Regions from separate parts of the Brooklawnia propionicigenes genome, predicted to be linked through region 1. Evidence: predicted binding sites of a transcription regulator. Region 1 holds the regulator's gene; the other holds the start of a gene.

Region 1 (3,748 bases):
CGGCCGTTTCCGCGATGCGGTGCGCCACTACCTGAAAGGCGACGGCAATACCCGCGCGTTCATCGAACTGTTCAACGGCGACTGGCTGCATTTCAACGACAATGCCGGTCCGCAGAAGTCCATCAATTTCGTAACTGCCCATGATGGTTTCACCATGTTCGACCTGGTCAGCTTCAATGAGCCGATCAACGACCAGCCCTTCCCCTTCGGACCCTCGGACGGCGGAAGTCCGCAGAACAACTCCTGGGACTCGGGCGGCGATCAGGCGCTGCGGCGCACCCGGTGGCGCAACAACTGGGTGACGCTGATGTGCGCACGCGGCGTCCCGATGGTGGTCAGCGGGGACGAGTACGGCCGCACCCAGAACGGAAACAACAATCCGTGGAATCTCAACACCATCGGGATGTGGAACAACTGGGCCCAGCTGTCGTCCAATACCCCCACCCGGCTGCCGGTCGACCCCGACAATCCGGAGCTGGCGTCCTATTTCGATGTGGTGGGCGAATGCGATTCAGCGCCGAATGTCAACCCGATGTTCCGGTTTGCCCGGTTCACCGCTCGGCTGCGCGCATTGGATGTGACCTTGCGCCAGAAGACCTGGGGTTCGGGAAAACTGGATTCCGACAACGTGAGCTACCTGTACTATTGCCCCGACCTTTCACGGGAACCCGGCTTGACCGACCGGCAATTGACGGTGCTGATCAACGGCGCCGGTGTGGGTGGCACCGATTACCTGGTCATGATCAATATGTACACGTCGCCGGCGGTGTTCAAGGTGCCGGACTCCACCGAGATCTCGCGCCGCGACCTCAAGTGGCACCGCCTCATCGACACCGCTCCGTGGGCCGAATCGGTCGGCAACTGCTGGCCGCCGGCCGATGGGGACGTGATTGAAGGCAGCTATACCGTAGAGCCGTGGTCGATCGCGGTCCTGGCAGCGGCGTCCGATCAATCGCCCGTTTTCGACTACCGGGGTTTCCCTGCTCGCCGCCGTCGGCGGTTGGACGCTGCCGCGCTGGCTGAATAGGCGGTGAGGAATGGTAGACACGCACGACGACATACTCGAACTGATGGTCGAGGTCGCCGATCGGGTGATCCGGCCCGGGTTCCGGGCGCTGAGTGGCAACGACATCGACGAGAAATCGCCGGGTGACTACGTCACCGTGGCCGATCGGGAATCCGAGAAGTTGCTGACCGCCGCGCTGCTGGCGCGCAATCCTGGCTGCCTGGTGGTGGGGGAGGAAGCCAGCTACGCCGATCCCTCGATTCGCGAGGGCCTGGGCGTGGCCGACCTCGCGTACACCGTCGACCCGGTCGATGGCACCGGCAACTTCGTCAAGGGATCGCCCGACTATGCCGTGATGATCGCCGAGATCCGTCGCAGCGAGGTGACGCGCTCGTGGATCTGGCAGCCCGAGGCGGGACGCGCCTATGTGGCCGAGCGCGGTGCGGGGGTGACCTGTAACGGTGAGCCGATGACCAGGGTCGAGGCACACCGCCCGGCGCGCGCCGGCGGAGCCAGCAGGGTCTGGCAGTGCTTCGATTCGGCGGACGGCTTCGCCGAGCCCGTCGGGTCGAATTTCTGCGCCGGGTTCGACTATCCGCAGCTGCTTCGCGGGGAGGCCGATTTCTTCGTCTACCGCAGGCCGATGCCGTGGGACCATCTGCCCGGCCTATTGATGGTGCGCGAGTTGGGCGGCGCGACCGTCCAGGTCGACGGCCGGGGCTACGGCCCGGGCAGCCAACGTGTTCAGGCGATCTGTGCGTCGACCGATGCCGGGCTGGCCGACGACGTGGCCGGACGCTGGGATCCGCCTGAGGCCCATTGACTGGCGTCCGCCGGCACGCGGGGTAAGCTTGGCACTCGGAATTGTGGAGTGCCAGCGACCAAGGAGGGGAGAACGATGGACGACCGGAAGCTGAGAGTGCTCGGCGCCATCGTCACCGATTACGTGGCCACCCGCGAGCCGGTCGGCTCGAAGGCCTTGGTAGAGCGTCACAGCCTGGATGTCTCCCCGGCGACCATCCGTAACGACATGGCGGTCCTGGAGGAGGAGGGCTATCTCGCCCAGCCACACACCAGCGCCGGGCGCGTCCCCACGGACAAGGGCTACCGGCTGTTCGTGGACCGGCTGGCGACCGTCAAGCCACTGTCGAGCGCCGAACGACGGGCGATCTCGAGTTTCCTGGCCGGGGCAGTCGATGTCGACGACATCGTCCATCGCACCGTCCGGCTGCTCGCCCAGCTCACCCGTCAGGTCGCGATCGTGCAGTACCCGGCATCCAGTTCTGCGACCGTGCGGCATGTCGAGGTGATCAGCCTGAGCAGCGATCGGGTGCTGGTGATTCTCATCGATTCCACCGCCCGCATCGACCAGCATCCGGTGACGCTGAGCGAGTACACCGAGGACGAACTCGAGACCTGGCGCGGCCGGCTCAATGCCGCCGTTGCGGGCCGTAAGCCCCAGCAAGCCGACGCCGCGCTCGCCGAGCTGGCCGCCGAACCGGAGTTCGATGAGGCCGGGCTCGGCCTGATCGTGGCAGCGCTGCGCACCATGTTGGCCTACGACCCGTCCAATGAGGTCGTGGTGGCGGGCATGCCCAATCTGATGCGCTACGGCGCGTCCTACCAGCAGGCGATCGGCCCGGTGGTGGATGCGCTCGAAGAGCAGGTGGTGCTGCTGCGTCTGTTGGGCGATGCGGTCGCCGAGCATCCTGGTGAGGTGACGGTGCGTATCGGCCAGGAGAATCCGTACGTCCCGTTGCACAGCACCTCGCTGGTGGCAAGCGAGTACGGTTCCGACGAGGTCTGGGCTTCGCTGGGCGTGGTCGGGCCGACGTCGATGGACTATTCCTCAACGATCTCCGCCGTGCGGGCCGTCGCCCGTTATGTCGGCAGATTCCTGGCAGAAGGATGAACGAGAACAACTGATGAGCAACCCTGATTACTACCAGGTACTGGGCGTGCCCCGGGATGCCAGTGCGGAGCAGATCAAGAAGGCTTACCGCAAGATGGCCATGAAGGTGCATCCCGATGTGGCCACCGATGCGGACGCCGAAGAGAAGTTCAAGCAGGTCAACGAGGCCTACGAGGTCTTGAGCGACCCCAACAAGCGGGCCGTCTTCGACCGGGGCGGTGACCCGATGGGTCACGGCGCCGCCGGTGGTGATCCGTTCTCGAGGATGGGTGGCTTCTCCGGCTTCAACGCCTACGCCGGCGGGCAGGGCTTCGACATCGGCGATCTGTTCGGCGCGATGTTCGGCCAGACCACCGCCAGCCGCGGGCCGAAGTCCCGCGTCCGGCGCGGCCAGGATCAACTCATTCGCACCAAGCTGACGCTGCCGGAGGCTGTCTTCGGGGTGACCAAGCCGGTCACCTTCGACACCTACGTGCTGTGTGATGCCTGCAACGGCTCCGGCTCGAAGGACAATCGCGAGCCCGTTACCTGCACCCGGTGCCAGGGACGCGGCGAGATCATCGTCTCGCAGCGCTCGATCCTCGGCGAGATCCGCACCTCGCAGCCCTGCCCGTCGTGCCAGGGCTTCGGGAACATCATTCCCGAACCCTGCCCCGAATGCTCCGGCCACGGCCGCATCTCCCAGCAGCGCACCATCAATGTCAAGATTCCCGGTGGTGTCGACACCGGCAACCGGGTTCACCTGTCCGGTCAGGGCGAGATCGGACCCGGTGCCGGGCCCGCCGGCGACCTCTACGTCGAGATCCAGGTGCTGCCGCACGATGTCTTCC
Region 2 (3,748 bases), 930 kb from region 1:
GCTCACCAGGTCGCTCAGCCGTGGGTGTTCGGGATTGCCCAAGGGGACGACGACATTCTCGCCCTGCTGTTCACGCACGGCCCCCAGCCGCACCGTGACGACGCCTTCGCGTCCGTGCAGTTCGCCGCCGGTTAGGCAATTCACCGTTGCCTGGGTGACCACTGGGGCACCCATCAGCTTGCGGATCAACGGCCGCACGAAGAACTGATAGCCGATGTACGAGGCCACGGGCTCGTCGGGCAACAGCACCAGCGGGATCTCGTCCTCACCGACTACGGCGAAGCCGATGCGTCCGCCGGGTTCGAGAGCGACATCGGCGAGATCCATCAGGCCCATCGACGCCACCACCCGGCACAGCTGCGTCGATTCGGAAAGCTCGCCCGAGACCACCACGATGTCAGCGCGGATCAGCTGGTCACTGATCAGATCCTGCAGCTCACGGTCAGTACCGTTCGCATTGCCGACCCGCCACACCTGGGCACCGTCTGCCTTGATGGCCGCCGCCAGCAACGGCGACTCCACGTCCGCGCGCTGGGGATCGTCCGCGGCGACGCTGAGCACCACCACCCTCGGACGCGGTCGCGCCAGCACCCGGTCGATCCCGGCCAGGGCCAGCAGAGCGCTGCTCCGGGCGTCCAGGCGCTGTCCCGAACGCATGATCGGCACCCCCGCACGGGCCTCGGAGCCGGTCCAGCGGACATGATCGCCAGACTTCACCGGGCGCGTCACCGACAACGTGGTGCCGTTGAGCTCGGCGTCGGACTCGGCGATGACGGCATCGGCGCCGGCGGGCAACGGCTGGCCGGCGTGCACCGGGACCGCCGATCCGACCTTGAAGACCTTGTCGTCGTCACGCAGCCGCAGCTTGGCCCCGCCCGGCTCGTCGGCGCCCGACAGATCGTCGGCGCGCACCGCGAAACCTGCGACGGCCACCAGGTCATCATCGGGCAGGTTGTGGTCGGCGATGATGTCCTCACAGACCGCGGTCCCCCAGGCGTCCAGCAGGTACATGCCGAAGGCAGGCAGCGGGGTGATCAGCGACAACAGGTAGTCGCGTTCGTCGGCGACGCTGCGGCGTCCTCGCGCATCGGTGCCCGGAGGGTCGGGCAGCGTGGCGGCAGGCTCGGGCTCGACCGGCACACTGACTTCGATGGCTTCGCTGCGGCGTTTGAACAAGCGCATGGCCCTACGATAGGTGAATGCCCTCCCGACCGGACGCAGCCTCCCCCGTCCGTGACCGAATCCGCGCCGAGATCCGGCGGCAGCGAGCGGCCCGGCCTACCGAACAACAGCTGGCGGACGACCGTCTGCGCGACACCCGGGTGCTGGCGTTGGTGTCCGAACTGCTCGGTGATCAGGGACGCGATGCCATCGTGGCCTGCTATCTGTCGCGCAGTGGCGAACCGGGCACGGCGGACCTGGTCGCCGCGCTGGCCGATACGCATCGGGTGCTGGTGCCGAAGCTCACCACCTATGACAGAGGCCGGCCGCGGCGCGAACCGGACTGGACGTGGTTCGAGGGACCTGATCACCTTGTCGAGGGGGTATTGGGGATTCCCGATCCGGTCGGTCCGGGTCTGGGCTCGCGCGTGCTCGGCGAGGCGAAGATCGTGATCGCGGCGGCATTGTGCGCGGGCGGCGATGGTAGCCGGATGGGCACCGGGGGTGGCTGGTTCGACCGGGCGCTGGTGCACCGGCGTGCGGGGGTGCCGGTGATCGCGCTGCTCAACGATGACGAGATCCGAACCGTGCCGCAGGAGCCGCACGATCAGCCGGTCGATTGGCTTGTCACGCCGACGCGCACGATCCGAACCTCAGTTGCGCGGGCGGCCGATTAGCCCGGTTGCCACCGCAGATTCGCGGCAACCGGACAGCAACCACAACGGACACGGGAATGCTGCATCCGGTTCGAGGCGTTATCATTGGCAATCGGAGATGTCGAGTGCTAGCACCGTCAGGCACCCGTCCCCGAACGGACCACATCGAAAGCTGATCAGATGCCTACTTACCAGTACCGCTGCCAGGCCTGTCACAACGATCTCGAGGCCTTTCAGAAGTTCACTGATGACCCCTTGACGATCTGCCCGGATTGCGGCGGGTCGCTGCGCAAGGTCTTCAACGCGGTCGGCATCGTCTTCAAGGGTTCCGGCTTCTACGCCACGGATTCGCGCAAGGCATCCAGCGTCGCGTCCCCGGCCTCCAGCAACAGCCCGACCCCGGTCGCGGCCGAGTCGAGCACCTCGTCGGCCGCCGCGGCCTCGTCCTCGAGCGGCTCTACGGCCAAGGATTCAGCGGCCGCCTGAGGCCCGGAGTTCCGGTAGCTGCGAGCCGACGCCCGACGCCCCCGGGCCTCTCGCTCTAATCCCCGGCACCTCCGCTTTTCCGACCTGACACCGGTACTCCGGGCTGACTCAACCCCGGTACCGGCTCGACTCAAGCACTCCTGTAGTTCTCGAACCGGCACGCCTGAGCACTGGATTCACCTCTGGTGAGTTCCGTCCCCCAACTCGGGTTCACCGAGTTGTCCACAGCGGGCAGAAATCTTGACCGATTTCGTGCCCGCTTACCAATCCTTGGGATATGAATCCCACTGAACTGCTCACCCGCCTGACGCGGTTCGCCAAGTGGCACCGCCGCGGGTTGGGTGTCCTGGCAGCGACGATCTGCCTTTTCGCGAGCCTGTCCGCGCTCGCCCCCGCGCGGCCGGAGTCCAGCCCGGTTGTGGTCGCGGCTCGCGCGCTATCGGCCGGCAGCACGCTGGCCGAAGCTGATCTTCAGGTGATCCAGCTTCCGATGGAGTTGATGCCCGACCAGGCACTCCACGATCCCGCCGAGGCGATCGGACGAATACTGACCGGCAGTCTCACGCGGGGCAGCGTTGTGACCAGCGCGAACATGCTGAACGGACGCGAAACCAGCAGCGGCGATGAACGGCTGGTCCCGTTCCGGGTACCGGATGCTGCCACAGTGGCGCTCTTGCAGGTGGGCGACCGTATCACCGTGGTGGGCTCCACGATGGACGGCGGCGTGGTCGATCTCGCCACCGATGTGCGGGTCGCCGCCCTGCCGGTGTCACAGAGCAGCGGCCTGGGTGGTGGCGAATCCGGTGGGCTGGTCGTGGTTGCTGCGAACGCCGAGACCGCCGCGCGGTTGGCGGCTGCGTCCAGCCAGATGCGGATGGCCATCGTCATGCAGTGATGCCCCGGACGAGGCGTCGCCGCCCGATCGGGCGCAGGCCGGAATATGGCCATCGTCATGCAGATGCCATGGATGAGGCGTCGCCGCACGATCGGGTGCGGGCCGGAGCGTCGACTCCCTCGGCCCACGCCGAGGGGCCGATTTCTGCTCGCCGCGAACATCAAAGACCTTGAGACAACGCATTCGTGTGGTTAGGCATACCTATAGTTATTGGCGTCCAAAGCAACAGGTGACGCCGCCCCGGCGGCGCGAATCCCACTCCAAGAGGTATCTATGCAGGGCTTCAAAGATTTCATCATGCGAGGCAATCTCATCGAGTTGGCTGTCGCATTCATCATGGGCGCTGCCTTCAACAGCGTCGTTCAGTCGTTCACCAATATCGTCCTGAGCCTGATCTCTCTGGTTCTTGGTGGCCCGCCGAACTTCGATGACTGGCAGCCTGGCGGCATCCCGTTCGGGCCGTTCGTGACTCAGCTGGTCGGCTTCGTGCTGGTCGCCGCTGTCGTCTACTTCGCCCTGGTGCTGCCCGTCAACAAGCTGCGAGAGCACA

Evidence for each region. The regulator HrcA, encoded in region 1, represses chaperone genes, less so after heat shock. The targets are predictions, from matches to a motif close to TTGGCACTCGNNNNNNNCGAGTGCCAA.
Region 2: QUE25_RS08540 (FmdB family zinc ribbon protein) is a predicted target of HrcA. The motif match lies at 1,923-1,949, and genes of this name have one in related genera.

The regions. Positions count from the first base shown of each region.
Region 1 is NZ_AP028056.1:2,814,329-2,818,076, forward strand. Features, by position in the region: gene QUE25_RS13010 (alpha-amylase family glycosyl hydrolase) at 1-1,027, shown strand, start outside; gene QUE25_RS13015 (inositol monophosphatase family protein) at 1,038-1,829, shown strand; gene hrcA (heat-inducible transcriptional repressor HrcA) at 1,905-2,918, shown strand; gene dnaJ (molecular chaperone DnaJ) at 2,932-3,748, shown strand, end outside.
Region 2 is NZ_AP028056.1:1,880,146-1,883,893, reverse strand. Features, by position in the region: gene QUE25_RS08550 (molybdopterin molybdotransferase MoeA) at 1-1,182, opposite strand, end outside; gene QUE25_RS08545 (5-formyltetrahydrofolate cyclo-ligase) at 1,200-1,838, shown strand; gene QUE25_RS08540 (FmdB family zinc ribbon protein) at 1,998-2,303, shown strand; gene QUE25_RS08535 (SAF domain-containing protein) at 2,581-3,198, shown strand; gene mscL (large conductance mechanosensitive channel protein MscL) at 3,472-3,748, shown strand, end outside.